DNA from 3 places in the Eubacterium sp. AM46-8 genome. Region 2 is predicted to be linked to each of the others. Evidence: predicted binding sites of a transcription regulator. Region 2 holds the regulator's gene; each other region holds the start of a gene.
What was found. Region 2 encodes Rex, which represses fermentation and respiration genes when NADH is low (regulators of the CRP and FNR family bind a similar motif). Its sites were predicted from a motif close to ATTGTTAANNNNTTAACAAT; they were not measured.
Positions count from the first base shown of each region.

Region 1 (3,295 bases), on a different contig from region 2:
CACATTGTGATTATTCTTCTCGGAGGAATAGCGCTTTTCCTTTTTGGAATGCAGCTTATGGGAGATGGATTAAAGAAAGTGGCTGGTGGCAAACTGGAAGTTATTCTGTATAGATTAAGTAATACACCTCTTAAGGGAGTACTGCTTGGTACAGGTGTTACGGCAATTATCCAGTCATCGTCGGCAACTTCTGTTATGGTTGTTGGTTTTGTTAATGCCGGTATGATTAAAATGAAACAGGCTATCGGTATTATTATGGGAGCAATTATTGGTACATCTGTTACAGGATGGGTGTTATGTCTTTCAGATATCAGTGGTGGTGCCGGATGGGTAGACTTACTTTCAACAGAGGTTCTTGCTGCTGTTATTGGTGTTATCGGAATCATGTTCAGGATGTTCTGTAAGAACCCTACAAAAAAGCATATAGGTGATATTATGATAGGTTTCTGTATTCTTATGGTAGGAATGCAGAACATGAGTGCAGCAGTTGCACCATTAAGATCTGAGCCGGCATTTATTGATATGCTGACTAAGTTTTCTAATCCATTTATAGGAATACTTATAGGACTTTTGGTTACTGCCGTTTTGCAGAGTGCATCTGCTACAGTTGGTATTCTTCAGGCTTTATCAGTTACAGGAGCTATTTCATTTTCAGTAGCACTGCCTATTATAATGGGTATTGCTGTCGGAGCTGCCATGCCTGTTATCATTTCTTCATTTGGTGCGACTACAGATGGTAAGAGAACAGCATTTGTATATCTTCTTGTTGATGCACTTGGTGCTTTAATATGGGCAGTAGTATTTTATAGTGTTAATCATTTTGTGCATTTTTCATTTATGGACAGAACGATGACAACTGTTTCGATAGCATTTGTGAACTCATTATTCAGAGTTGCAACAGTTGCTGTACTGTTTCCATTCATCAGATTCCTTGAAAAGATGGTATGTGCAATCTTCAAGGAGGTTGTTGATGAGGAAGATAAAGATATTGTTGAAATCAGTGTACTTGATGACAGATTTATTGCTCATCCTACAGTTGCTATTGAACAGGCTAAGAAAGTTCTTTGTTCAATGGCACATATGGCACAGAAAAATCTTATTCGTTCCATGGAACTGCTCGATACATTTTCGCAGATAAAATACGACAAGATTCAGAGAAGAGAAGATAAGGTTGACAGATATGAGGATAAGCTTGGAACTTATCTTGTAAAGATTACACAGCAGGAGCTTACTCCTGGACAGAATAAGGAGGTTTCAAAGCTCCTCCATACAATTTCTGATTTTGAGAGAATAAGTGACCATGCTGTTAACATATCACAGGCAGCAGCAGAACTGTTTAATGAAAAGCTTAGGTTTTCTGATTGTGCTGTTGAAGATGTTGAACTGATGTCATTAATTATGAAAGAAATAGTTGGAAATGTAATAGATGCATTTGAACAGAACAAGGTTGAATATGCCTATAAGACAGAGCCGTTAGAAGAACTCGTTGACATATATTGTGATGAAATGAAGATGAATCATGTCAAGCGTGTCCAGAAAGGTGAATGTACACTTCATCAGGGCTTTATATTTAATGACCTTCTTACAGATTTCGAGAGAATTGCTGACCATTGTTCTAACGTGGCAGTTGCGATTATTGAGCTTGAGTTAAATGTGTTTGATACACATGAGTATCTTATTAATCTCAAGAAAGATAATGGAACTAATTTTGATAAATATTTTGAGGAATACAAAGAAATGTTTCCTTTAAGCCAGTATTAAGCAGAGATTAGTGTTAAGTAAACAATATTGGATACAGAATTTGTTAAGATTTCGTCAAAATGACTAATTGATAATGAGTTATTATTGAAAAAAGTGCAAAAATGTAAAAATTGGGAAGAAAGCCTTGATATTTTGCTTCTTCTTATGTAAAATACACGGTAGTTGAAATTTTAACAAACTATGTTATAAAAATTCATTTTAGGAGGAATTGTTTTTATGTCAGTAAAAGTTGCAATCAATGGTTTTGGTCGTATCGGTAGACTTGCATTCAGACAGATGTTTGGTGCAGAAGGATATGAGGTAGTTGCTATTAACGATTTAACAAGCCCTAAGATGCTTGCTCATCTTTTAAAGTATGACTCATCACAGGGAAGATATGTTAACTTCGGTGAGGAAGATCAGGTAACAGCTGATGATGAGGCTGGTACAATCACAGTTAAAGGCAAGACTATCAAGATTTACAAAGAGCCAGATGCTAATAACTGCCCATGGGGAGAGATTGGCGTTGATGTAGTTCTTGAGTGTTCAGGATTCTATACATCTAAGGCTAAGGCACAGGCTCATATTAATGCAGGTGCTAAGAAGGTAGTTATCTCAGCTCCAGCTGGAAACGACCTTAAGACTATCGTTTACAATGTAAACCATGAGACACTTACAGCAGATGATCAGATTATCTCAGCTGCTTCTTGTACAACAAACTGCTTAGCTCCTATGGCTAAGGCACTTAACGATTGTGCAACAATCGAGTCAGGTATTATGTGTACAATTCATGCTTACACAGGTGATCAGATGATTCTTGATGGACCACAGAGAAAGGGTGATTTAAGAAGATCTAGAGCAGGTGCTTGCAACATCGTTCCTAACTCAACAGGTGCTGCTAAGGCTATTGGTCTTGTTATCCCAGAACTTAACGGAAAGCTTATTGGAGCTGCTCAGAGAGTTCCAACACCTACAGGTTCTACAACAATTCTTAATGCTGTAGTTGCTAAGAAGGTTACAGTTGATGAAGTTAATGCTGCAATGAAGGCTGCTGCAACAGAGTCATTCGGTTACAATACAGAGCAGATTGTATCTAGCGATATCGTTGGTATGAGATTTGGTTCATTATTTGATGCTACTCAGACAATGGTTAATGAACTTCCAAACGGTGGCTGCCAGGTTCAGGTTGTTTCTTGGTATGATAATGAGAACTCATACACAAGCCAGATGGTTAGAACAATTAAGTACTTCGCTGAATTAAACTAATCATTTAGATTGTTTTTGCCGGAGAATGGTATGACTATTCTCCGGTTTTTTATAAAGCTGTATATGTAGCTATTTTATGTATTATATGGAGGATATTAATATGCTTAATAAAAAGTCTATTGATGATATCAATGTAAAGGGCAAAAGAGTATTATGCAGATGCGATTTTAATGTACCTTTAGATGGAAGCAGAATTACAGATGAAACAAGACTTGTAGCTGCTCTTCCAACAATCAAGAAGCTTATTGCTGATGGAGGAAAGGTTATTCTTTGTTCACATCTTGGAAAG
Region 1 is NZ_QSEU01000001.1:130,080-133,374, reverse strand. Features, by position in the region: gene DW963_RS00685 (Na/Pi cotransporter family protein) at 1-1,761, shown strand, start outside; gene gap (type I glyceraldehyde-3-phosphate dehydrogenase) at 1,978-3,006, shown strand; gene DW963_RS00675 (phosphoglycerate kinase) at 3,107-3,295, shown strand, end outside.
Region 1: the regulator Rex is predicted to act here: its motif matches at 1,920-1,939, upstream of gap (type I glyceraldehyde-3-phosphate dehydrogenase).

Region 2 (3,295 bases):
TCAGTAACTACTGTTCTTGCATCCTTTAATATGCATATACATGAATGTTGTATTGCATATTCTTTAGCAGACTCGATCATATGCTCTTTAATATCAGCAGCTGTCTTTCCTGTAAGCCTTGACATTTCCATAATATGGGGCGTAATTATAATCTTCCCTTCACTGCTGCCTTTATAATCAATATGTTCAGCAGCAATAATATTAAGTGCATCTGCATCAAGTATTCTTACTTTATCTTCTCTTTCAAGAACACATCTGGTAAGTTCTGCTGCTACCCCGTTCATAGATAATCCCGGACCCACAGCTATACTTTTTGCCCATTCAAAATCTGCTTTAAGTTCTGCTGCCAGCGGCATATTATCAAGATATGTTGATATCAGACATTCTGGCATTCTGCACAGCAGTGCTGTCTTATTAACCTCATGTGTAAGTACTTTAACAAGTCCTGTTCCACTTCTGTATGCGGCTGATGCACTAAGAATTGCAGCTCCTCCCATATTCTTAGAGCCTGCTATAATAAGTGTCCTGCCATATGTTCCTTTATTAGAATCTGGTTTTCTTACAAGAAGTCTGCCTGCATCTTTATCGTCATATGTAAAAATACTGCCGAAACCTTCGACTTTACTATGTAAAATATCATCTGTTACAAAACCTGCATTAATGACTTCTACACTACCACTGTATGAAGCTCCCGGGTAAAACATGATACCTGTCTTATTATATCCAAATGTAACTGTATAATCAGCACGTACTGCCACACCCTGAATCTGACCATTATCAGCGCTTATTCCAGATGCTATATCGACTGCAACCACTTTGGATGTACCTTTATCTCTGGCATTATTAACAGCCTGTATTATCTGTGCATATCTTCCTTCAATCTTTCTTGAAAGACCTATACCAAATATTGCGTCTACAATATAATCATATTCACCAAAATCAGTATTGCTATCATATTCATCACAATGTATTCCAAGTTTTTCAGCTATACTTTTCTGTAATCTGTATTCATCTGTCCCTGCAGATGTTCCTACAAGCACAATATCTGCATATATTCCATTCTCATTAAGCTGTCTTGAGACAGCAATTCCATCTGCGCCATTATTACCACTGCCACAGACACAGACAACTTTAATGCTGCTTTCTTGTCTTGTATTCTCAGCAATAATCTTTCTTAAAAACGCTGAAACCCCCAGTGCTGCTCTTTCCATGAGCACCACTGAGGGAATTCCGAACTCCTGTATTGAACAGGCATCAACTGATTTCATTGTATGTGAGTCTGTTAAATATCTCATATCTTTACTTCCTGTTAGCAATAGTATATGAAAGTCTCATAAGGCTTTCTGACAAATGTACATTCTCAACAATAACATCATCCGGAAGATTAAGGTCGGTATGGGCAAAATTCCATATTGCCTTAACTCCGGCATCAACAACAACTTTAGCAATCTGTCTAGCAGCTTCCTTAGGTATTGTAAGTGCTACTATCTCAATATCATTATTCTTAATGAAATCTGTAAGTTCATTCATCATCCTTACTTCAATTCCACGAATCTTAGTTCCTTTAATCTTAGGATTATTATCAAATATTCCCTTAATAACGAAACCTCTCTTCTCGAAATCACTATAGTTAACAATAGCCTTTCCTAAATTACCGGCTCCGATAATAACCATATTGTGATTACGGTCTATGCCAAGAATCTTTCCAATCTCTTCATACAGATACTGAACATTATAGCCATATCCCTGCTGTCCAAATCCTCCAAAGTTATTAAGATCCTGTCTTATCTGTGAGGCTGTTACCTTCATTCTGGCACTCAGCTCTTTAGATGATATTCTCTGTACACCAGACTCTATCAGCTCTCCCAGATATCTGTAATATCTTGGCAGTCTTCTTATTACCGCCGACGAAATCTTTTTCTCTTCCATTACACCAAACCTCCAGACTACGATTGCTCATTTTACCAAGATATAAACGAGTATATAAATAAACTATAACAAGCTATACATAGTATAACCATTTTTCTTTAATATGTCAAAATTTTAACCAAGAACTCTTTTAGCAATATCAACAGATTCTTTTGCATCTTTTGCATAGAAATCTGCATCTATCTCTTTAGCGTATTCCGGAGTAAGTACTGCACCTCCAACCATAACCTTACAATCAAGATTATTTTCTCTTATAAGTGCAATTGTTTCTTTCATAGATACAAGTGTTGTTGTCATAAGTGCAGAAAGTCCACACAGTTTAACATCATTATCTCTTATTGCATCAACAACTGCCTGGTACTCAACATCCTTTCCAAGATCAATAACATCATATCCATAATTCTCAAGAAGAACTTTGACAATATTCTTTCCTATATCATGAACATCACCCTTGACTGTAGCTATAACTATCTTTCCTTTGCTTACAGGGGCATTATCAGACATAACCATATGCTTTCTTATAACTTCAAATGCTGCCTGTGCAACACCTGCTGACATAATAAGCTGTGGAAGGAACAATGTACCCTTCTCGAATTCAGCACCTATCTTATCAAGTGCAGGAATAAGCACCTGATTAACAATCTCCATTGAATCCATAATCTTAAGAAGAGCCTCTGTTATCTCAGCGCCTTCATTCTTAAGTCCTTTTTCAACAGCATAGAAAAGATCATCTCCTGTATAGTTTCCATCTTTCTTTTCCTTCTTGACAGGATCAATCTTAGAAACATTTGGCATAGCACCATAGTTTTTTATGTAATCAACTGAATTCTTATCAATATTGGCAAGAAGCTTATACGCCCTTACCGCACCTGTCATCTCTGGGATATTAGGATTGATAATTGCAAGGTCAAGTCCGTTAGTAAGTGCCATTGTAAGGAAAATGTGGTTTACAAGCACTCTGTTTGGAAGTCCGAATGAAATATTAGAAACGCCAAGAACTGTCTTTAAACCAAGCTCATGCTTAACTGTATGAAGTGCATTAAGAGTTTCCATTACGCCCTCCTGCTCAGCAGAAGCTGTAAGTGTAAGACAATCAATATAAATGTCTTCTTTAGGGATTCCCATTGCAACAGCCCGGTCCATAATCTTCTTTGCTATCGCAACTCTGTCCTCTGCCTTCTTAGGAATGCCATCTTTATCAAGTGCAAGTCCGATAACTCCTGCACCATATTTCTTAACAAGAGGAAGAACATTGTTAAGAGACTCCTCCTCACCATTAACTGAGTTAACAAGCGGCTTACCATTGTATACACGGAGTGCTGCCTCAAGTACTTCAGGTATTGTAGAATCAATCTGAAGTGGGACA
Region 2 is NZ_QSEU01000002.1:161,913-165,207, reverse strand. Features, by position in the region: gene DW963_RS02185 (NAD(P)H-hydrate dehydratase) at 1-1,295, opposite strand, end outside; gene DW963_RS02180 (redox-sensing transcriptional repressor Rex) at 1,300-1,929, opposite strand; gene DW963_RS02175 (homocysteine S-methyltransferase family protein) at 2,044-3,295, opposite strand, start outside.

Region 3 (3,295 bases), on a different contig from region 2:
ATTCCTAAAGAATCTAACTTATCTGTGACACATTTGGTATAACCATTCTTATAAAGGAACTGGTCAGTAACGATAAATGCTTTCTTCTTACCCATTACAGTTCCAAGTTCATCAAGGGCAACAGGTAAGCAGCCCTTCTTAAAGTAAACCTTCTCAGGTGCTCTAAACCAAAGCATATTCTCTCTCCTCTCAGCGACAGTCTTTACATTAAGCAGATGTTTTACTCCAACGTTCTCAGATACTGAGTTTCCGCCCCATGAGCCACATCCAAGTGTAAGAGAAGGAGCCATCTTAAAGTTGTAGAGGTCACCGATTCCACCGTGAGATGAAGGTGTATTGATAAGGCAACGGCATGTCTTCATTCTTTCAGAGAATTCAGCAATCTTGTCTGCCTGTGTTTCAACATTAATATAAAGAGATGATGTATGACCAAATCCACCATCTGCAATCAGGTGTTCAGCTTTTGAAAGAGCATCTTCAAAATCTTCTGCCTTGTACATTGCAAGGACAGGTGATAACTTTTCATGAGCAAATTCTTCTGAGAGGTCTACAGATGTTACTTCACCGATAAGAATTTTAGTTTCTTCAGGAACAGTAACGCCTGCTAAAGCAGCAATAGTATGGGCTTTCTGACCAACAATCTTCGCATTAAGGGCACCGTTGATAATAATAGTCTTTCTTACCTTTTCTGTCTCGCTCTTATTAAGGAAGTAGCAGCCTCTGTATGCAAATTCTTCTTTAACAGCCTTGTAAACCTTCTTGTCAACAATTACAGACTGTTCAGAAGCACATATCATACCATTGTCAAATGTCTTAGAATGAATAATTGAGTTAACAGCAAGTATTACATCTGCTGATTCATCAATGATAGCAGGAGTATTACCAGCACCTACACCAAGTGCAGGCTTTCCAGAAGAGTAAGCAGCTTTAACCATTCCAGGTCCGCCGGTAGCTAAGATAATATCTGCTTCCTTCATAAGTGTATCTGTAAGCTCAAGGGAAGGAACATCTATCCAGCCAATGATTCCCTCAGGGGCACCTGCTGCAACAGCAGCTTCAAGAACAACCTTAGCTGCTGCAATTGTCGATTTCTTAGCTCGTGGATGTGGGCTTATGATAATACCATTTCTAGTCTTAAGTGAAATAAGAGTTTTGAAAATAGCTGTTGAAGTTGGATTAGTTGTTGGGATTACGGCTGCAACAACTCCAATAGGTTCAGCAACCTTTTTAATTCCATATGCCTTATCCTCTTCAATAACACCACAAGTCTTAGTATCTCTGTAAGCATTATAAATGTATTCAGAGGCATAATGATTCTTGATAACCTTATCTTCTACAATTCCCATACCAGTTTCTTCAACTGCAAGCTTGGCAAGAGGAATTCTTGCTTTATTGGCAGCAAGTGCAGCAGCAGTAAATATCTTATCTACCTGTTCCTGAGTATAAGTTGCGAAGATGCGTTGAGCCTCCCGTACACCGGCAAGCCTTTCTTCAAGAGCTTCGACTGTGTCAACAATTGGGTAATTCTCAGTTAAATTCTTTGACATAACATTTCCTCCATAACTTGATTCGTGCAATATTGATTGATAATAATTTAACAATGTCAATATAACACTAATATAATTATAAGTCAATATTCATTGTAATATTAATTAAAATATGCTATCTTTTACCTAGTAAATGGTGAATAATTATTAGTTAGATTAAGGATGGAGCGGCTTATGAACCTCTATATAAGAGCCCTTGGATTTGATAAACTTACATCAGAGGCTGAAGAGAAATTTATTAAATTAGAAATAGAAGATAATGTTGCCAATGGATTTGTTATACGTCACGATAAATTAAATCGTGGCGTTATTATCGTGCGTATCAGCAGTTCAACAGGATTATATATATATGGAAGATACGAGAAAGATACATTTATATATGAATATTATTTTCCATTTGTTGTTGGAAAAGTTGCAAGCGACAATGAAGAGATGACTATTGAGAGGCATTTGGATAAAGAATCATTCGCTGTAATATGTGATGAATTAAAGACAGGGGTTACTCTTATATTTTATCTTCAGAATGTTATGGATTATTTTGAATATATATATAGTGGAAAAGAATTTAAAGCTCCTGAATTCAATCCTGACAGAAAGAATGATATAGCAAAGTTACCAATTAAGAATAAAAAGGTTACTCTTACAGGACTGTCTCTTGGCGGAATTGTTATGCTTCCTATAAGAAAAGAGAAAAAGACTCCACGTAATAAGAAGGAAGAACTCGCCAGAAAGAGACTTATTCAGGCTGCTAAGAACGGTGATGAGGATGCCATAGAGAGTCTTACTATAGAGGATATTGATACATATAATGAGCTTTCTAACAGAGTCATGAAAGAGGATATATTCACAATAGTAGATTCGACATTTATGCCATGTGGAGTGGAGTGTGACCAGTATTCGGTAATAGGTGAGATACTGGAGCTTTACGAGGAGAAGAACAGGTACACAGGCGAAAGCATATATATTATGGTGCTTGAGTGTAACAGCCTCATAATTACAACTGCAATTAATAAGCAACATCTGCTTGGTGAGCCTGCTGTTGGAAGAAGATTCAAAGGGCAGATATGGCTTCAGGGTAATGTAAGATTCACAGATTAGAATGCCAGCATTGACCACAAGATTCAAATGTGGTAGAATTTTTCATGGTGTTTAGCCAAGTTGTTCTCATAGTTAAGTGGATATAACGGGGACCTCCTAAGTCTCAATCCCCAGTTCGACTCTGGGTGGGAACATTATTATTAGAAACAACCTAATTAAGAATAAGTAACAGAGGAAAATGTTTATGAATTATATTGTTATGGATCTTGAGTGGAATCAGAGTGCCAAGGGAAAACAATTTTCTGAGGAACATTTTCCTTTTGAGATTATACAGATAGGTGCGGCAAAAGTTAATGAGCAGCTTGATATTGTAGATGAGTGGCAGTGTATTATTAAGCCACATGTGTATACCAAGCTTCAGAATAATATTAAGAAGATTCTTGGAATTACAGAAAAAGACCTTGATAATGGAACGGATTTTGTGTCAGGTGTAACTGAATTTCTTAAATGGTGCGGTGAGGATTATACATTTGTTACATGGGGAAGCATGGATATTACGGAATTAAGACGTAACATGAAGTACTATGATGTGCCGGAGAACTTTTCTATGCCACTTCTGTATCTTGACCTTCAGAAGCTTTACAGCATTAATTTCTCAGATGGTAAGACACGCATGAATCTTAAGTCTGCGATTGATGAGCAGGGAATTA
Region 3 is NZ_QSEU01000013.1:82,499-85,793, reverse strand. Features, by position in the region: gene adhE (bifunctional acetaldehyde-CoA/alcohol dehydrogenase) at 1-1,547, opposite strand, end outside; gene DW963_RS09745 (DUF3881 family protein) at 1,722-2,645, shown strand; gene DW963_RS09740 (3'-5' exonuclease) at 2,830-3,295, shown strand, end outside.
Region 3: the regulator Rex is predicted to act here: its motif matches at 1,583-1,602, upstream of adhE (bifunctional acetaldehyde-CoA/alcohol dehydrogenase).